DNA from 3 places in the Pseudomonas sp. Con_6 genome. Region 3 is predicted to be linked to each of the others. Evidence: riboswitches for the same ligand, from Rfam matches in the RefSeq annotation. Region 3 holds a riboswitch; each other region holds the start of a gene.
What was found. Region 3 has a riboswitch for cobalamin ahead of cobO (cob(I)yrinic acid a,c-diamide adenosyltransferase). Riboswitches for the same ligand answer to the same signal wherever they lie in the genome.

Region 1 (6,674 bases), 2.6 Mb from region 3:
GCCAGGACCATGCGCAAGGTCGGCTCGTCCTCCACCAGCAGGATGCAGGCTTGCGCTGTCTGGCCCGGTGCTGTGTCGGGGGCGGGGCTGGCTGGCGCCGATGGCGTCAGCGGGCCATGGTAGCGCGGCAGCAGGAGCGTGACCCGCGTGCCCTGTCCGGGCACCGAGTCGATGCGCACCTGGCCGCCCGACTGCTGGGCGAAGCCGTAGACCATCGACAGCCCCAGGCCGGTGCCTTTGCCCGTCGGCTTGGTGGTGAAAAAAGGCTCGAAGGCGTGGGTGATGACCTCTGGCGGCATGCCGCAACCGCTGTCCTCCACGGTCAGGCACAGATAGTCGCCGGCCAGCAGTTCCAGTGACCGCGCGTCGTGTGCGGCGATGCTCCGGTTGTGGCTGCGGATGACGATGCGACCACCGTCCGGCATGGCGTCGCGGGCGTTGATGCACAGGTTGAGCAGGGCGTTCTCCAGCTGGCTCTTGTCCACCAGCGCCGGCCATAGCTCGGCGGCGTCGTGGGTCTCCAGGTCGATCGCTGGGCCGGCGGCACGCTGGATCAGCTCGCTCATGCCAAGCACCAGGCCATTGACGTCGGTGGGGTGCGGGTCCAGGGTCTGCCGGCGTGAGAAGGCCAGCAGGCGGTGGGTCAGCGCTGCCGCGCGGCTGCTCGCGTCCTGGGCGCTTGCGACGAATTTATCGATCTCGTCCAGGCGCCCCTGGGCCAGGCGCCGGGACACCATGTCGAGGGAACCGGAAATCCCTCCCAGCAGGTTATTGAAGTCATGGGCCAGGCCACCGGTGAGCTGGCCCACCGCTTCCATTTTCTGCGCTTGGCGCAGGGTGTCCTGGGCCTTCATCAGCTCTGCGCTGCGCTCGGCCACGCGCTGCTCCAGGGTTTCGTTGAGTGCACGCAACTGTGCGGCAGTGTGCGCCTGGCGCTCCTCGATCTCGCGCAGACTCGTGCAGGTCTGGCGCAGTTCCTGTTCGCGGGTGCGCAGGGCTTCCTCGGCTGCGGTGCGCTCCAGCAGGTCGGCGGCCTGGCGGGCCAGGATATCGAGCAGGCGCAGGTCGCGCTCGGATGGCTGGTGCGGTGCACGCCAATGAGTTGAGATCATCCCCAGCAGGGTGCCATTGCGGGCCACCAGGGGGGTGGTCTGCGCGGCGCGGATGCCTGCGTCGCGAAACGCTTGCAGGTCGGGGCTGCCGGCGATCGGCGGCCATTGCTCGTAGTCGGCGATGATCGCCCGCTGGCCGCGCTTCAGCGCCTGGGTGCAACTGCTCAGGGCTGTCGGCGGGACCCATTGCCAGAACGCCACGGTGTCTGCGGTGAAGCCTCGCGAACAGAGCAGTTGCAGTTCGCCGCCATGTCCGGAGGGGTGGCCAGGCGGGCAGAGCAACTGCATGGTGCCGAACTGCGAGGCGGTGATGGCGATGGCGGCGTCGACCACCTTGGCATAGAGGAATTGCAGGTCCTGCTCGCCGATCAACGCGACGCTGATGCGGTGCAACAGGTCGATATCGGACCCGTGCGGGTCGACACCATCATTGGCGGGCAGGCTGGGCACTGCACTACCGGGTTCAGGGTGGTTGGTCATTCTGGTCACTTGAGGGGGTAGCGATATGCCATGTTCCGTCATGCAGCATAGCCGTTTCGCTTCGAGGTGATGAATACGGGGCAGTTGCGCTGGTCGCGCTACACGCTTGTGGGCACCCCTGGCCTGGGTTTCAGGCAGGGTGTTGGCTTCCATCGCCCGGCTGACGGCCAGTGCCTGGCTAAGGTAGTCGCAGGCGTTCGTGCTGTTACGCGACGCACTGCCCGGATCGGTCGCCAGGATCCGGGTCGCTATCCTGCGGGTGCCATGACAGCGCCGGCACCCGGCCCTTCTCATAAGGCGCCGGAAAGCGCCGACCACTGCGCAAACGCCTGCCTCATCCTCTCCCACGTCAGCGCATCGGCCGGCACCAGGTGCTCGATCCGCAACGACTCCACGGTGATGTCCAGGGGCATGCCGAAGGTGGTGAAGGTGGACAGGAAGCGCAGTTCGCCATCCGAGGTGTTTACCCGCGTCAGCAGCACTGGCGAGGTGTCCGCATGTGGGCTCGGATCTTCCGGGGCCGGCAATTCGCGGAGCAGCTCCGCCAGCACTGTACTGCCCGCCGCCTCGCGCGAGGCCCGCTGCCACGCCGCCGCCCGCACTTCCCGGGCATTGACGATATGACTGCCCAGCCCGTCCGGATGCATCAGGGTTTCCAGCAGGTTGAGATTCGCCCCCTCGCTCGCCGGCAGCCCGACCATGCCCAGCAGCACTCCCACGCTGGCATTGCTGGCGGTGATATCCCAGTTGCGGTCGATGACGATTGCCGGCGCCGGATTGTTGGCCTGGAGGATATGCCCGATAGCGCTGTGCACCATTTCCAGGGCCGGCGCGTCCAGCGGGGAGGTCGCATAGCGCGGCGCATAGCCGGCAGCGAGGAAGATTTCGTTGCCGTGCTCCAGCGGGGCACCGAGGGCCGAGAGCAGGGCATGCAGGGTGCCGGGACCGGGCTTGGCGCGACCGGTCTCCACGCAACTGAGATGACGCTGGGAAACGCCGGTCATCAGCGCCAGGTCGAGTTGGCTGAGGCCGGCCTGCCGACGCAGGAGGCGCAGGTGCTGGCCTGCCGGGAGTGTCGAGGCGGGATGGGCGTGATGGAAGGCTGGCGGGTTCATGAGTCGACTTTGTCCGTCCTTGTGCGCAGTGTCCATGACCTCCCAGGTCATTGAGAGGCGAGTCACCCTATCACTACCGTTGCCGGGACACACTACCCGGAGGCACGCACATGGTTCGCTTCATCGCATTGGTATTACTGGTTCCACTGATCCTCTACACCGCCTGGACGATCTCGACCGCCGAGCAGTCGCTGCTGGCCTTCGGCCTGGAGCTGATCTCCAGCCCCGACACCGCCCAACTGGTCATCGACCTGTACCTGATGGCCGGCCTGGCTGCCTTCTGGATGGTCCGGGACAATCGCCTGCGCGGCGGATCCACCCGCGCATTGCTTCCCTATCTGCTGCTGACGGCGGTGTTTGTTTCAGTGGGACCGCTGTTGTACCTGGCGGTTCGTGGGCTCGCGGGAGAGCAGCGGACGTGAGTAGCAGCCTGTCGGTCTATGCCCTGTGCGTGGTTGTTCTGTTCGCCAAGATGCTCGCTGTGTCCTGTTACCAGGGCTACTTCGGCCTGCGCCTCAAGGCCTTCGTGAACCCGGAGGATGCCGCGGTGTTCCAGCGACCGGCCCGGGCGACCGAGCACCCGGAGGTCGTACGGGCTTCGCGGGTCTGGGCCAATGACCTGGAGAACATTCCGGTGTTCTTTGCCCTTGGCGGGTTGGCGATCGCCCTCGATACGTCGGCTGCCTTGTGCACGTCGCTATTTGTCCTGTTCACCCTGGCCCGGATCCTCCACACGCTGGCCTACCTTGCTCGCTGGCAGCCGTGGCGGACGCTGTTCTACAGCGTCGCAACGGCTTGCTTGCTGGGGCTTTGCACGATGGTCACGGTTACTGTGCTGGAGACCTTGAGCGGTAATCGTCAGCCAGCAGGCGCCGCATTCACCCCCTCAAGCGTGGCAAAGGAAATGTCCTTGGCCGTGAGCAGGAAATCACTCATGTATGGCACCTCCAGCGTGTCGCTACGCACCGCTGCGAACAGTGTGGCCTGCAAGCCGTCCTGGCCCAGGTGCCTGGCGATCACATAACCGCGCGAGGTGTACTCGTGCAGCGCCCAGTTCGGCAGGCAGCAGACCCCACGGCCGCTGGCCACCAGTTGCATCATCATCACGGTCATTTCCGCGGTGCGGACCTGGGCCGGCTCGACGTCGGCCGGGTCGAGGAAGCGGGTGAAGATGTCCAGGCGGTCGCGCTCGATGGGGTAGGTGATCAGGGTCTGGCCGGCGAGGTCGGCTGGCACCAGGTACGGTTTCTTGCGCAAGGCATGATGCTTGTCGACGGCCAGCATGGCTTCGTAGCCGAACAGCGGCACGTAGGTGATGCCGGGCAGGGTCACCGGGTCCGAGGTCACCACCAGATCGAGGTCACCGCGCTCCAGGGCCGGCAGCGGCGCGAACGACAATCCCGAGGCGAGGTCCAGTTCCACCTCGGGCCAGGCGCTGCGAAATTCGTCCAGGGACGGCATCAGCCACTGATAGCAACTGTGGCATTCGATGGCGATGTGCAGGCGGTCGGCGCTGCCGCCCAGCAGCTTGCCCAGGTTGCGCTCCGTGCTGCGGATCAGCGGTAGCACCTGGTCGGCCAGTTGCAGCAGCTTGAGGCCGGCGGTGGTGAAGCGCACCGGCCTGGACTTGCGCTCGAACACGGGCAGGCCGAGGCGATGTTCCAGCTCGCGGAACTGGTGCGACAGCGCCGACTGGGTCAGGTGCAGGCGCTCGGCGGCCTCGGGCAGGCTGTTGGTTTCGCGCAGGGCATGAAGCGTGCGCAGGTGTCTCAAATCGATCATGAGCTGCAGTCGACCCCCGTCGAACAGTGCGGGAGAGACACACGGACAGGCATCGCCAAGCCCCGCGCAGGCACGGAGCAAGCACCCTGGACAGGGCAAAGGATGGCCATCCCGGACACCCCGCCGGTTGGTGAATGTTTGCCGGCAGGTCTCCTGACTGATGCGTCATGGCCCGGCTCCAGCCTTCCCGGATCGTGTCCAGTGGCGTTTCAGGAGCGGGCTCGGCACCTACAGTTGCGGGGGCAGTTCCGTTTGGCTCGCGTGCGGGCGAGCGACGGATTCCCTATTGATTCCGAGGTGGAAACCGGCGGCCAGGATGGTAGAGCATCGGGGCGGGGAGGGAAAGGTTGCCCTGCAGGGCTGTCTCGGCAGGCATCATGGCGTTCCCCGTGGTCCCAGCGCCTCGCGCATGAAGTCGAGGAAGCTGCGCAGTTTCGGTGTCATCCGCCGATCCGGCGCATACAGCATGTTCATCGGCGAGGCGGGCACCCGGTACTGTGGCAGCAGCGCCACCAGGGTGCCGTCGCGCAGCGCATCGCCCACCAGTTCCTGCGGTTGCAGTACCACTCCGAGCCCTGCCACTGCCGCGGCCAGCAGCGGGTCGCCTTGATTGATCGTCAGTTTGCTTGTAATCGGCACGTCGATACGTCCCTCCGGTCCGTCGAAGGTCCAGTCGGAACGACCGTTGGAAAAAGCAAAGGCCAGGCATTCGTGCTGGCGCAGGTCCCACGGACTGATGATCGGCGGTCGCCGTGCCAGATAGGCCGGTGCGGCACACAGCACGCACTGATAGGGCGCCAGCGGCACGGCCTTCAAGCCGCTGCTGGCCAGCTCGCCGATGCGCAGCACCACGTCATAGCCATCCTCGACCAGATCCACCAGGTCATTGGACAGGGTCAGGTCCACCGCCACCTGGGGATACCTGACCATGTACTCCAGCAGCCGCGGCGCCAGGGTGCGTACGCCATAGGTCACCGGCGCGTTGATGCGCAGCCGCCCGCTGGGTGTACCGCGGGTCACGGCGGCGAGGCTTTCGGCGGCCTGCATGTCGGCGAGGATCATCTTCGCCCGTTGATAGAAGGCGCGACCGAAGTCGGTCAGGCTCTGGCGGCGGGTGGTGCGATGCAGGAGGGAGACGCCCAGGTGCTGTTCGAGCATCTTGACCTGCTTGCCCACCAGTTGCGGCGACAGGTTGAGGTCGTCCGCAGCGGCGCTGAACGAGCCCAGTTCCACGGCCTTGACGAAGGTAGCCATCTGCGTGAGGCGATCCATTACAAACTCTCTGTTTCCAGTCTGCCGCCAGACTAGGCCTTTATCGCCTGGCCGCCAACGCCTAGATTTGCGGCTTCAGTCCTATCGAGAGAAAGAGGGTTTCCCATGGCACGCATTGTCAGGATCCACGCATACGGCGACGCCGACGTTCTTCAGCTGGAAGAGCTGGACGTTCCGGCACCTGCGGCGGACGAGGTACAGATCGCGGTCAAGGCCATCGGCCTGAATCGCGCCGAGGTGATGTTCCGCAACCACGCCTATCTGCAGGAGGCGCAGTTCCCCAGTCGCCTGGGCTACGAGGCGGCGGGGTTGGTCAACGCCATCGGCAGCGCGGTCAGCGGCGTGCAGGTTGGCGATGCCGTGGCGCTGATTCCGCCGCTGGATATCGCCCGCTGGGGCACTTATGGCGAAGTGGTCAATGTCCCGGCGCACCTTGTGGTGAAGAGCCCGGACAACCAGCCATACGAAGAGGCGGCGGCGTCGTGGATGCAGTACGTCACCGCCTGGGGCGCCTTGATAGAACAGGCGAAGCTGCAACGGGGGGATGTCGTGCTGGTCACCGCAGCTTCCAGCAGTGTCGGTCTGGCCGCGTTCCAGATCGCGCGGATGGTGGGGGCCGTGCCGGTGGCGATCACCCGTACCCGGGCCAAGGCCCAGGCACTGCTGGAGGCCGGTGCGGCTCATGTGATCGTCAGCGATGAGGAGGATATCGTCGAGCGGGTGATGGCGCTGACGGACGGAAAGGGCGCCCGGGTCGTGTTCGATCCGGTGGGCGGTCCGGCCTTCGAGGCGCTGACGCAGAGCATGGCCCGGGGCGGGATCCTGCTCGAATACGGCGCATTGAGTCCCGAGCCGACGCCGTTCCCGTTGTTCACCGTGCTGGGCAGGAGCCTGACACTCAAGGGTTATCTCT
Region 2 (6,674 bases), 3.1 Mb from region 3:
CTTCAAGGAACAGCAGTTGCGCCACTACCAGGTTGGCCATGTAGTCCTCTACAGGACCCACCAGGAAGATCACACGCTCCTTCAACAGGCGCGAGTAGATGTCATAGGCGCGTTCGCCACGGGCGGACTGCTCGATAACCATCGGGACCAGGCCGCCGGCGGCCTGGATGTCAGAGCTCTGCTGAATATAAGAATTGCGGGACATGTCCTGCACTCACTCCCAAATAGTCGTGGCTTGAATACGCACAAGCCAGCGCGAAGGCTGGCTTGTGGGGTTTTCCTACGAAGGAGGAAATCACTCAGCGGCGGCAGGTGCCTGTGCTGGCTTGACAGCTTCTTCGTACGAGACCGACTTGTCGGTCACAGTCGCTTTCTGCAGGACAGTATCTACAACTTGCTCTTCCAGCACAACCGAACGGACTTCGTTCATTTGCTGGTCGTTCTTGTAGTACCAGGCAACGACCTGCTCTGGCTCCTGGTAGGCCGAAGCCATTTCCTGGATCAGTTCGCGAACGCGGTCTTCGTCCGGCTTCAGTTCGTTCTGCTTGACCACTTCGGCGACGATCAGGCCCAGCACGACGCGACGCTTGGCTTGCTCTTCGAACAGCTCGGCCGGCAGTTGCTCAGGCTTGATGTTGCCACCGAACTGTTGAACGGCCTGCACGCGCAGACGGTTCACTTCGTTTTCCAGCAGGGCCTTCGGCACTTCGATCGGGTTGGCAGCCAGAAGGCCGTCCATTACCTGGTTCTTGACCTTGGTCTTGATGGCCTGGCGCAACTCACGCTCCATGTTCTTGCGAACTTCGGTGCGGAAGCCGTCGATGCCGGTTTCCTTGATGCCGAACTGGGCGAAGAACTCTTCGTTCAACTCAGGCAGCTTCGGTTCGGAAACGCTGTTGACGGTAACGGTGAACTCGGCGGCTTTGCCAGCCAGGTCGAGGTTCTGGTAGTCCTCTGGGAAGTTCAGGGTCAGAACACGCTCTTCACCCGCCTTGGCGCCGACCAGGCCTTCTTCGAAGCCCGGGATCATGCGGCCGGAACCCAGCACCAGTTGAGTGCCCTTGGCGGAACCGCCAGCGAAGGCTTCGCCATCGATCTTGCCGACGAAGTCGATGTTCAGTTGGTCTTCGTTCTGGGCAGCACGGTCAGTGGCTTCGAAGCGGGTGTTCTGCTTGCGCAGGACTTCCAGCATGTTGTCCAGGTCGGCGTCGGCGACATCGGCGCTCAGGCGCTCGACGGCGATCGAGTCGAAACCGGCAACGGTGAACTCAGGGAACACTTCGAAGATGGCGACGAATTCCAGGTCCTTGCCCTTTTCGAACGACTTTGGCTCGACGGCAGGGGCGCCAGCCGGGTTCAGCTTCTGCTCGACCACGGCTTCGTAGAAGGAAGCCTGAACCAGATCACCGAACGCCTCCTGACGGGCAGCATCTTCATAACGCTGACGGATCACGCTCATAGGCACTTTGCCAGGACGGAAGCCCGGAACCTTGGCGCGACGGGCAGTCTGTTGCAGACGCTTGTTGACTTCGGTCTCGACGCGCTCTGCCGGAACGGCGATGGTCATACGACGCTCGAGAGCGGAAGTATTTTCAACAGAAACTTGCATGAATATTCCTCGTTGCACAGACGTTAGCCGGCGATACCCGACTCCAGAATCAAGGGCAAGCATTCTAGTAGCTCAGCCACCAGAAGTCACCCTGTTCGGCCCGGAGGCGAATGGCGCCGGCTTTCATTGATTTCGCTAATTGTCCGGACGACAAAAACAGGCATTGAACCACCCGGAACGATAGATGAACGACACACTCAGGAAGCGGGACCGTCGATCTCGTTGAAGCCGCAGTATTCTTCCCAGCTCATCCCCAGCGCTTGCGCCACTTCACGGTGAACCTCCAGGCGCATGGCCTGCAGTTCTTCGGGCGATTCGGCGATCAGGCGCAAGGTCAGCTCCCAAGGCTCGACACCCTGTTCGTGGGCCTCATCTTCGAACGCCCACTGAATCTGTTGCTGCTGCTCGGCTTCGCTCAGCGCCGCGATTTCCGCAACCAGCTGCGGATTGGCCTGGACGAAACGCTCCAGGGCGGCCGCTTGGCGGAATTCTTTTGCAATCATCTTTATACCTGTTCGCCGGAGTGCCGGCATTTTCGTTCAACCGGCTGAAATCTATCAGTTTTCATTTGCGGCTTACTAGATGCCTCAGGCGGCAAAAGCACCGTACGCCACAGATACCCGGACAACCCCAAACGAAAAAGGCGCCTGGTTTTCACCAGGCGCCTTTCAGAATATGGGGTGGACGAAGGGAATCGAACCCTCGACCACAGGAATCACAATCCTGCGCTCTACCAACTGAGCTACGTCCACCATCTGTTGCTGACTTGCTGCTTTCTCGCACCTCACTCGCAGGCGCTGAAAGCTTGAATGGTGCGGACGAAGAGACTCGAACTCTTACAGCTTGCGCCGCTGGAACCTAAATCCAGTGTGTCTACCAATTTCACCACGTCCGCGTGAAGCATCTAAAGCAAAGGCGCCAGACTTTCATCAGGCGCCTTTCAGAATATGGGGTGGACGAAGGGAATCGAACCCTCGACCACAGGAATCACAATCCTGCGCTCTACCAACTGAGCTACGTCCACCATATCGCATCTGCTACTTGTGCCAAAGCTGCCTTGATTGGCGCACCCGGCAGGACTCGAACCTGCGACCATCCGCTTAGAAGGCGGATGCTCTATCCAGCTGAGCTACGGGCGCATATTTAATCTGCTTTCGCTTGCGATTACAAATTAACGTTAGCCGTACCGAACAAGCCAGAATTCGCTTATTCTTCCCGACCTTGCTAACCAGTGCTAGGCCCTGCCCGACAAGTGAGGCGCATCTTATAGACGGCCTGTAACACCGTCAACATATTTCTCGAAAAATTTCATTTTATTGAAGGGCTTAGGGTATTTGCCGGACCAAGCGCCTTTGCCCTTCGCCTTGCTCATGAGAGAATGCGCGCTCTTTTTTCTCTCGATGGTTAATCACCCGTCATGACTGCACAACTTATCGACGGCAAGGCGATCGCCGCCAGCCTGCGCCAGCAGATCGCCCAACGTGTCGTTGAACGCCGCCAGCAGGGTCTGCGCACCCCGGGCCTGGCGGTGATCCTGGTTGGCACCGACCCCGCCTCCCAGGTGTATGTATCGCACAAACGCAAGGACTGCGAGGAAGTCGGCTTCATTTCGCAAGCCTTCGACCTGCCGAGCACGACCTCCCAGCAGGAACTGACCGACCTGATCGATCGCCTCAACGATGACGCGAACATCGACGGCATCCTGCTGCAACTGCCGCTGCCGGCGCACCTCGACGCCTCCCTGCTGCTGGAGCGCATTCGCCCGGACAAGGACGTCGACGGTTTCCACCCGTACAACATCGGCCGGCTGGCCCAGCGTATCCCGCTGCTGCGCCCGTGCACCCCGAAAGGCATCATGACCCTGCTGGAAAGCACCGGCCAGGACCTCTACGGCATGAACGCCGTGGTCGTCGGCGCCTCCAACATCGTCGGTCGCCCGATGGCCATGGAACTGCTGCTGGCCGGCTGCACCGTCACCGTCACCCACCGCTTCACCAAGGACCTCGCCGGCCACGTCAACCGTGCCGACCTGGTGGTGGTCGCCGCCGGCAAGCCGGGCCTGGTCAAGGGTGAGTGGATCAAGGAAGGCGCCATCGTCATCGACGTCGGCATCAACCGCCAGGAAGACGGCAAGCTGGTCGGCGACGTGGTCTACGAGACCGCCCTGCCCCGCGCCGGCTGGATCACCCCGGTGCCAGGCGGCGTCGGCCCGATGACCCGCGCCTGCCTGCTGGAAAACACCCTGTACGCCGCGGAAGAACTGCACCAGTAATCCCGCACGGCGCTACAAACAGAACGGCACCTTCGGGTGCCGTTTTTGTGTCCGCGTTTTACCAAGCCCCCTCCTTCAGGTTGACGAACGGTCATCCCGATGGTCAGATGCCGCCCGTTTTCAGGTGTCTGCTGCCGCCGTGCAGCAGGTGAAACGGGAAGCCGGTGCGTCTTCAACGACAAGTCCGGCGCTGCCCCCGCAACGGTAAGCGAGTGAAGCACTCAACAGGCCACTGTGCGCATGACGCATGGGAAGGCGAATGGCTTCCATCCTCGCAAGCCCGGAGACCGGCCTGAAGCATCACGACTGGAGAAAGGACTCGTCAGTCATTTGGCAAACCTGCGGTGGGCGGGCACGAGCCGGTAGTCTGGCGCGCGTTCGCCAGTACCCTCCTGTGCGCTTCCCGAAATTTACTTTCGAGAAGTCAATGAGCAACACATCCTTCACTCCAATCGCGCGCGCGGTTCTCGGTTGCCTGCTTGGCAGCCCTGCGGCACTCCACGCCGCCGACGCACTCACCCTCGCCCAGCAGATCGTCTCGGCGCCGCCGGTGGAATCCAACACCATCGGGCAGATGGCCCGCTACGGCAGCAAGGTGGAGGTGGTGGAGCGCGAGCAGATCGAGCGCGCCGGCCCCAGCGCCGACATCACCCGTGTCCTGCAGATGTTCGTCCCCGGCCTGTACGTCGCGCCCAAGCAGGGCCCGTTCGACTACGGCACCTATTCGCTGCTGGGCGGGCGCAACGACGACACCCTGATCCTCCTCGACGGCGTACGCCTGAACAACCGCCTCTACGGCGGCATCTACATCGACACCCTCCCCGCCGCAGCGATCGAGCGCATCGAAGTGCTCAAGGGCGGCCAGAGCCTGCTGTTCGGCACCCAGGCGGTGTCCGGAGTGATCAATATCGTCACCCGCAACGCCCAGTCCCGCGATGCCTCCGGCCAGGTCAACCTGGGGGTCGACAGCTTCGCCGGGCGCAATGGCGATGCACGCATCGAACGGATCTTCAGCAACAGCTTCGGCGACCTCGGCCTGCTCGCCTATGTCAGCCACAACATTTCCGAGGGCTACCAGCCGTACCGCAGCAGCGACATCGCCGCGACGGTGAGCGACCGCAAGCGCAGCTACGAGGTCAACACCTTCGGCGCCAAGGCCGCGCAGAGCTTCGGCGATACCAGCCGCCTGGAACTGTTCTACCAGTACAGCGCCGCCAGCCTCGACTTCCTGCGCCCGACCTCCAACCGCAACACCACCAACGACCGGGTCCAGCAGATCGCCACGGCGACCTTCCAGCAGCACCTGAACGAAGACTTCAGCTACTTCGTCAAGGGCCACATGAACGACTGGGACACCAACTACAACCGGGTCTACAACAACACCGACGGCAGCACCCGGGTGGTCAACCACAACGACTACTGGGGCTTCAGCGACTGGGGCGTGCAGGCCGAAGGCACGGCGGTGCTGCCCGGCAACCACACCCTGGTGTTCGGTACCGACAACCAGTTCTACAAGGGCAAGGACGATGTCCTGAAGATCGACCAGAACCAGGCCGAAGCCCACGCCCTGTATGTGCAACTGCGCCCCGAGATCACCGCCCTGCCCGACTGGCACCCGAGCATCGGCGTACGCCGCGAGCACCTGAGCGGCGGCGACAGTGCCACCGTGGGCATGTTCACCTCGCTCTACGACCTCACCGACAACCTCAAGCTGCGCGGCCAGTTCGGTTCGGCCTACAAGCTGCCGAACGCCGAGCAACTGTACGTCAACGAGCCGGGCGACGAGATGGGCAACCCGAACCTCAAGGCCGAGAAAAGCCGCAATGCGGAGCTGGGCCTGGACTACAGCAACCTGGCCAACGGCCAGCCGTACAGCGTCAGCGGCACGCTCTTCCATCGGCGCATCGAAGACCTGATCACCCTCGTCGACAGCCAGTGGGTCAACGGCGACGGCGAGATCACCGTGCGCGGCTTCGAACTCAACGGCCAGGTGCAGCTCAGCGACCGCTGGCAGGTGCAGGCGGACATGACCCGCAACCTCACCGAGTCGCGCAACGGCGCGACCATCAACAACATCCCGCATTACTTCGCCCGCAGCCGGGTCGGCTACGAGTCCGCCGACCGCATGTGGGGTGCCGGTGCCGCGGTGCGCTACATCGGCAGCGTGATCAGCCCGCGGGATATCGACTATGGCCACTACACCGTGGTCGATGCTGATGCCTACCGCTACCTGGACGGCCAGCGCCAGCACCGCCTGAGCCTGCTGCTGGAGAACCTGCTGGACCGTGACTACACCACCAGCATGGATTCCAGCTCGCCGCGGGTGAGCAACCTGGGGCGGCCGTTCACAGCAGAAGCGCGGTACACCTACAGCTTCTAGGCCGCTGTGTGACCGACACGGACCCGCTCCAAGGTCCGCGTCGGGTCGACGGATTTCGAAGGACAGTCCATGAACGAACAAGACATCCCCTGCAACCCCGAGTGGTCGCACATCCCCGACCACGCCCGCCACGTCATGCTCTGCACCGGCCCGCGCTGTACCCTGCGCGGCGCCCTGAAAGTCTGGAAGACGGTGCGCAGCGAACTGCTGACCGCACAACGCATGGAAACCGCCAACGGCGTCCTGTTGACCCGTACCCACTGCCAGTTCCCCTGCAACCTCGGCCCGGTGGCGACGGTCTACCCGGACCGTTGCTGGTACCGCATCGCCAGTCACGACGATGCCCGACGCCTGGTCCGTGAACACCTGGTGGACGGTCGCCCGGTCCAGGACCTGCTGCTCAACGGAGACCG
Region 3 (6,674 bases):
GCTGTTCTTCAGCACCAACGGCCGCGGTCGCGTCAGCCACGCCGGTATCTACCTTGGCGACAACCAATTCATTCACTCCAGCAGCCGCCGCAGCGGTGGTGTGCGCATCGACAGCCTGGGCGATCGCTACTGGAGCAAGACGTTTATCGAAGCCAAGCGCGCCTTGGCCATGGCACCGACCCAACTTTCGAGCAACTAAGCGCTCCAGGGTAGTGTCACAAGACACGGCGACGATGCTGAAAAGCTAGTCGCCGTGCGTGTTTACAGAAAACGTCTAATCTTGATTCTCACTAATTTTCCGGCCTGAGCCGGACCCTTTCAGACAGGATGTTCTGAGATGACGATAATGGCGCGCCTAGCGGTATTGTCCCTGGCGGCACTCCTCAGTGCCTGCTCCAGCCACGCCCCGACCCCGCCTCCGGTGGTCCAGCCGGCCTACGTTCCTACGCCTCTTACCTACTCGCCAGCCGCTGACGACGTGCTTTTCCGCGCGTTGGGCCTGGTGGGCACGCCGTATCGCTGGGGTGGCAACACGCCGGATTCGGGGTTCGATTGCAGCGGGTTGATCGGCTATGTCTATCGTGACGCGGCGGGGATCGCTCTGCCGCGTTCGACCCGCGAGCTGATCGTCATGCGTGCCCCGGATGTGCAGCGCGATGCCCTGCAATCGGGGGACCTGGTGTTCTTTGCGACGAACGGTGGCAGCCAGGTGAACCATGCCGGTATCTACGTGGGCGAGGGGCGTTTCGTGCATGCGCCGTCCACGGGCGGGACAGTGCGGCTGGATTACCTGTCGAACAACTATTGGCAGCGGTCGTACCTGAATGCCAAGCGGGTGCTGAAGGCGCCTGAGCATCTGGCGCGTAACCCGTAGTCTTCCGCTGGTGCTGATGGCCTCATCGCGGGTAATGCCTGCGATGAGGCCAGTGGAAACACCCTCGCTTAACGAGCCTTGCTCACCCGCCAGACCACATTCCCCACATCATCCGCCACCAGCACCCCGCCACGCTGGTCGGTCACCACGCCCACCGGCCGCCCCATCGCCTTGCCGTTGTCATTCAAAAAGCCCGTCAACAGGTCGATCGGCTTGCCCGCCGGCTTGCCTTCGCTGCTGAACGGCACGAACAGCACCTTGTAGCCGCTATGGGGCTTGCGGTTCCACGAGCCATGCTGGCCGATCAGCGCACCCTGGTCGAACGGCGGCGGCAGCGTCCCGTCGGCGAAGGCCAGGCCCAGCGAGGCGGTATGCGGGCCTACCGCGTAGTCCGGCACCAGGGCCTTGGCCACCAGGTTCGGGTCGCCAGGCTGGACGCGCACGTCGACATGCTGGCCGTAGTAGCTGTATGGCCAGCCATAGAACCCGCCGTCACGCACCGAGGTTATGTAGTCCGGGACCAGGTCGCTGCCGATCTCGTCGCGCTCGTTCACTGCGGTCCATAGTTGTCCGCTATGGGGCTCCCACGCCAGGCCGTTGGGGTTGCGCAGGCCGGAGGCGAACACCCGGTGCTGGCCCGTGGCCGGATCCACTTCCCAGATCGCTGCGCGCTCCTTCTCCTTGTCCATGCCGTTCTCGGCGACGTTGCTGTTGGAGCCGACGGTGACGTAGAGCTTCTTGCCGTCGCGGCTGGCGATGACGTTCTTGGTCCAGTGGTGGTTGAGCGGACCACCCGGCAGGTCGGTGACCGGCTCACCCGGTCCCTCCAGCGAGGTGGCGCCGTCCTGGTACTTGAAGCGCAGCAGGCGGTCGGTGTCGGCGACGTACAGCTCGTTGCCGACCAGGGTCATGCCGAACGGCGAATTCAGGTCCTTGAGGAATACCGTGCGGGTTTCCGCGACGCCGTCCTTGTCGGCATCGCGCAGCAGGGTGATGCGGTTGGGGCTGGGCACGCCGGCGCCGGCCTTGGCCATGACCTTCTTCATTACCCAGCCGCGGATGCCCTTGCCGTCCTCGGGTTTCTCCGGTGCATTGGTTTCCGCCACCAGCACGTCGCCGTTGGGCAGCACGTAGAGCCAGCGCGGGTGGTCCAGGCCGTCGGCGAAGGCCGCGACCTGGGTGCCTTGGGCGGCGGTTGGCTTGGCGCCACCGGCCCAGCCCACGGCCGGGGCGATGTTCACCGTGGGGATCAGGGTCTTGTTCGGTTCCGGCAGTTGCGGCGACGGGCCGCTGCCATCGGTGACCTGCAGGCGCGCGGATTCGCCACAGGCGGTCAGGCCGGTGGTGAGGGCCAGCAGCACGGCAATGCGCAGTGAGGACATGCTCGACTCCTTCGCGTAACGGTGGGGGCGTTACAGGTCAGAGGTGGGGCGGGGGAGGGTGGTTCAGTTGGATATGGGGTGGGGGCTGTATGAATCCGGATGCTTGGTTTGGGAATGTATCAGGGCTTGCAGGTGCTCGCCTTGAGCCTTGTAGCGTCCTTGAGATCGAGCGCCGCGCGGGCGGCGCTCGATCTCAAGGACGCTACAAGGCTCAAGACAGGCATTTCAGGGTCAAACCTGCTTCAACAACAACGCCACCCCAGGATAGTACTGCCCGAACTCATCATGCAGCTTGCGATACCCATACGGGAAACACCAGGCAATGGCACAGGCATTGTGCTTCTGCAGGTCATCCACCATGTCCTGCAACTCTTCCGGGCTGGCATGCTTTTCCAGCTTCACCGGGCTGACGAACAGCGCCGCGAGCTTCAGCTGGCTCGGATAGGCGATGCCTTTCGCCACCGCGCCGGTTTCCTGCAAGGCACCACTGAGGTCCAGGCGTCCCACCTTCGGCCAGCGCTGCTCGGCATGCAGGTAGGCCGATTCATCACGGCTGGCGATCAGCAGGTCGCAGTGCGCGCCGCGTTCGCCTTCATCGCGCTGCTTCTTGCTCTGGTAGCCCTGCAAGGTCACGAGTTCTGCCTGCCAGATGGCTGCGGATAGCGTGCCGAGGTTGGCTTGGACGCCTTGCCAGTAAGGACCTTCGCCATCACCCAGGACCTGGTTGAAGCGCTCGATGGATTCGCCCCAACGCTCCAGCGCCGGACGCAGGAATTCAAGCCGAGGGTTGTTGAGAATCAGGCCTTGCATGCTGCTCTCCTTTCGTAATTGTTGTACGAGTACAGCGAAAACCATGGCGATTTGATATCACCATGGCACAGCCTGCGGATAGTGCCATTGGTCCGGGCTGTGACCGCCGTCTCCAATTGACGCTCCGGATGCAACCCTCTAACCTTCGCGACTTGTTTCAGGTGCTCTGTGACCTCGGCGTCGACAGGGTGAAACAGGGAAGCCGGTGGGCACGCAAGACGTGCGATCCCGGCGCTGCCCCCGCAACGGTAGATGAGCCAAGACCGCGCAAGGCCACTGGGTATCCACCCCGGGAAGGCGCCCGGTCGGGACCGTGAAGGTCCACTCATGAGCCCGGAGACCGGCCTGCAAACAGTCAACGGCATCACGGAGGGTGATGCGCGGTTTGCCGGGCCCTGTCGCCCGACGCCTGCGCCTGTCCCCCCGTGGCCACCTTTCCAGCTGTCGTCGCTTCCCGCCTGTCGACAGTGGCCCGCGGAGACCCCCGATGAGCGAATCCCCCGAACGTGACGAACGCCACCTGGCGCGCATGCAGCGCAAGAAAGCGGTGATCGACGAGCGCATCGCCAATTCCCCCCACGAATGCGGCCTGCTGCTGGTGCTCAGCGGCAACGGCAAGGGCAAGAGCAGCTCGGCCTTCGGCATGCTCGCCCGCGCCCTCGGCCACGGCATGCAGTGTGGCGTGGTGCAGTTCATCAAGGGCCGCAACGCCACCGGCGAAGAGCTGTTCTTCCGCCGCTTCCCCGAGCAGGTGCGCTACCACGTGATGGGCGAGGGCTTCACCTGGGAAACCCAGGACCGCCAGCGCGACATCGCTGCCGCCGAAGCGGCCTGGGCCGTGTCGCGGCAACTGCTGCAGGACCCGAGCATCGGCTTCGTGGTGCTGGACGAATTGAACATCGCCCTCAAGCATGGCTACCTTGACCTGGATCAGGTGCTCGGTGACCTGCAGGCCCGTCCGCCGATGCAGCACGTGATCGTCACTGGCCGCGGCGCCAAGGACGAGATGATCGAACTGGCCGACACCGTCACCGAGATGGGCATGGTCAAGCATGCCTTCCAGGCTGGCATCCGTGCCCAGAAGGGCGTCGAACTATGAGCGACACCCGGCACTGCCCGGCGGTTCTGATCGCGGCTCCGGCCTCCGGCCAGGGCAAGACCACCGTGACCGCAGCTCTGGCCCGCCTGCATCGCAATCAGGGGCGCAAGGTCCGCGTGTTCAAATGCGGACCTGACTTCCTCGATCCGATGATTCTCGAACGTGCCAGTGGCGCGCCGGTGTACCAGCTCGACCTGTGGATGGTCGGTGCCGAGGAAAGCCGCCGCCTGCTCTGGGAAGCCGCCGCTGAGGCGGACCTGATCCTGATCGAAGGGGTCATGGGACTGTTCGACGGCACTCCGTCCAGTGCCGACCTGGCCCGCCATTTCGGCGTGCCGGTGCTGGCGGTGATCGACGGTACGGCCATGGCCCAGACCTTCGGCGCCCTGGCCCTGGGCCTGGCGCGCTACCAGCCTGACCTGCCGTTCGCCGGCGTGCTGGCCAACCGCGTCGGCACCTTGCGCCATGCGCAACTGCTGGAAGGCAGCCTCACTGAAGGCCTGCGCTGGTATGGCGGCTTGTCCCGGGAGACCGGGATCGAACTGCCGAGCCGCCACCTGGGGCTGGTCCAGGCCAGCGAACTGACCGATCTTGACCTGCGCCTCGACGCCGCCGCCAAGGCCCTCGGTGACAGCTGCCAGTCGTCCCTGCCGCCGCCGGTGGCGTTCGCGGCCCCCGAGCCGCGTGCCGTCGAACCGCATTTGGCCGGCGTGCGCATCGCCGTGGCCCGCGACGAAGCCTTCGCCTTCACCTACGGTGCCAACCTTGATCTATTGCGGGCGATGGGCGCCGAGCTGAGCTTCTTCTCGCCGATTCATGACTGCGAACTGCCGACGGCGGACAGCCTGTACTTGCCCGGCGGCTACCCCGAGCTGCACCATCACGCTCTGGCCGCCAACACGCCGATGCTGGTGGCGATCCGCGCCCATCACCAGGCCGGCAAGCCGTTGCTCGCCGAGTGCGGCGGCATGCTCTACCTGCTCGACGCCCTGACCGATGTTGCTGGCGAGCGCGCCGAACTGGCGGGCCTGCTGGCGGGCGAGGCGACGATGCAGAAGCGCCTGGCGGCCCTGGCCCTGCAGGCCGTTGAACTGCCGGAAGGCACCCTGCGCGGTCACACCTATCACCATTCCCTGACCAGCACCGAACTGGAGCCGATCGCCCGCGGCCAGAGCCCTAACGGCGGACGCGGCGCGGAAGCGGTGTACCGCATTGGCCGCCTGACCGCCTCCTACGTGCACTTCTACTTCCCGTCCAACCCCGACGCGACGGCGGCGCTGCTGGCGCCATGAGCGAACACGCCTATAGCGAGGCCGAACGCGCGGCGATCTATCGCGCCATCGGTGAGCGCCGCGACATGCGCCATTTCAGCGGCGGCGAAGTCGCCCCGGAACTGCTCGCCCGCCTGCTGGAAGCCGCGCACCAGGCACCCAGCGTCGGCCTGATGCAGCCCTGGCGCTTTATCCGCATCACCCGCCGCGACCTGCGCCAGCGCATCCAGGCCCTGGTCGAGGATGAGCGCCAGCGCACCGCGGAGGCACTGGGGCAGCGCTCCGACGAATTCATGCAACTCAAGGTCGAAGGCATCAACGACTGCGCCGAACTGCTGGTGGCGGCGCTGATGGACAAGCGCGAAGCGCATATCTTCGGCCGCCGCACCTTGCCGGAAATGGACCTGGCCTCGCTGTCCTGCGCGATCCAGAACCTCTGGCTGGCTGCTCGCGGCGAAGGCCTGGGCATGGGCTGGGTGTCGCTGTTCGACCCGCAGGCCCTGGCCGACCTGCTGGGTATGCCGGCCGGGGCCAAGCCGCTGGCGATCCTCTGCCTGGGGCCGGTGCGCGAGTTCTACCCGGCGCCGATGCTCGCCCTGGAAGGCTGGACCACGGCGCGACCGCTGGCCGACATGCTGTTTGAAAATCATTGGGGAGAAAACGAATGAGTGTGGCCCTGCTGACCGTGGCCGGGGTGGCGCTGGATGCGCTGCTGGGCGAGCCGCGGCGCTGGCATCCGCTGGTGGCTTTCGGCCGCATGGCCGGGCGCCTGGAGCAACGTTTCAATGCGGGCGGCCGCGGCTGGCGCAGCCACGGCGTCACCGCCTGGTTCCTCGCCGTGGTGCCGCTGACCCTGCTGGCCACCGCACTGTCCTGGCTGCCGTACATCGGCTGGCTGGTGGAAATCCTCGCCCTGTACTGCGCCCTCGGCCTGCGCAGCCTCGGCGAACACGTGCAGCCGGTGGCCGATGCCCTGCGCGGCGGCGACCTGGACGAGGCGCGCAAGCGCGTCGGCTATCTGGTCAGCCGGGAAACCCGCGAGCTGGATGAAACCGCCGTGGCCCGCGCCGCCACCGAATCGGTGCTGGAGAACGGCAGCGACGCGGTGTTCGCCGCGCTGTTCTGGTTCGCCATTGCCGGTGCGCCGGGAGTGGTGCTCTATCGCCTGTGCAATACCCTCGATGCCATGTGGGGCTACCGCAACGAGCGTTTCGGGCGCTTTGGCTGGGCCGCCGCGC

Region 1: another riboswitch for cobalamin. It lies ahead of AC5QPF_RS19260 (LysR substrate-binding domain-containing protein); the one in region 3 lies ahead of cobO (cob(I)yrinic acid a,c-diamide adenosyltransferase).
Region 2: another riboswitch for cobalamin. It lies ahead of AC5QPF_RS21595 (TonB-dependent receptor domain-containing protein); the one in region 3 lies ahead of cobO (cob(I)yrinic acid a,c-diamide adenosyltransferase).

Annotation. Positions count from the first base shown of each region.
Region 1 is NZ_CM182011.1:4,334,084-4,340,757, reverse strand. It holds gene AC5QPF_RS19280 (ATP-binding protein) at 1-1,592, opposite strand, end outside; gene AC5QPF_RS19275 (MmyB family transcriptional regulator) at 1,883-2,707, opposite strand; gene AC5QPF_RS19270 (DUF2834 domain-containing protein) at 2,818-3,129, shown strand; partial or broken gene AC5QPF_RS19265 (MAPEG family protein) at 3,126-3,542, shown strand; gene AC5QPF_RS19260 (LysR substrate-binding domain-containing protein) at 3,566-4,489, opposite strand; cobalamin riboswitch at 4,616-4,813, opposite strand; gene AC5QPF_RS19255 (LysR substrate-binding domain-containing protein) at 4,865-5,761, opposite strand; gene AC5QPF_RS19250 (zinc-binding dehydrogenase) at 5,867-6,674, shown strand, end outside.
Region 2 is NZ_CM182011.1:4,849,416-4,856,089, forward strand. It holds gene clpP (ATP-dependent Clp endopeptidase proteolytic subunit ClpP) at 1-205, opposite strand, end outside; gene tig (trigger factor) at 296-1,609, opposite strand; gene AC5QPF_RS21565 (DUF6388 family protein) at 1,807-2,112, opposite strand; tRNA gene AC5QPF_RS21570 (tRNA-His) at 2,286-2,361, opposite strand; tRNA gene AC5QPF_RS21575 (tRNA-Leu) at 2,420-2,504, opposite strand; tRNA gene AC5QPF_RS21580 (tRNA-His) at 2,558-2,633, opposite strand; tRNA gene AC5QPF_RS21585 (tRNA-Arg) at 2,672-2,748, opposite strand; gene folD (bifunctional methylenetetrahydrofolate dehydrogenase/methenyltetrahydrofolate cyclohydrolase FolD) at 3,027-3,881, shown strand; cobalamin riboswitch at 3,987-4,191, shown strand; gene AC5QPF_RS21595 (TonB-dependent receptor domain-containing protein) at 4,309-6,261, shown strand; gene AC5QPF_RS21600 (NAD(P)H-dependent oxidoreductase subunit E) at 6,331-6,674, shown strand, end outside.
Region 3 is NZ_CM182011.1:1,737,935-1,744,608, forward strand. It holds gene AC5QPF_RS07960 (NlpC/P60 family protein) at 1-199, shown strand, start outside; gene AC5QPF_RS07965 (NlpC/P60 family protein) at 338-874, shown strand; gene AC5QPF_RS07970 (PQQ-dependent sugar dehydrogenase) at 943-2,256, opposite strand; gene AC5QPF_RS07975 (hypothetical protein) at 2,488-3,066, opposite strand; cobalamin riboswitch at 3,209-3,429, shown strand; gene cobO (cob(I)yrinic acid a,c-diamide adenosyltransferase) at 3,554-4,165, shown strand; gene AC5QPF_RS07985 (cobyrinic acid a,c-diamide synthase CobB) at 4,162-5,457, shown strand; gene bluB (5,6-dimethylbenzimidazole synthase) at 5,454-6,104, shown strand; gene cbiB (adenosylcobinamide-phosphate synthase CbiB) at 6,101-6,674, shown strand, end outside.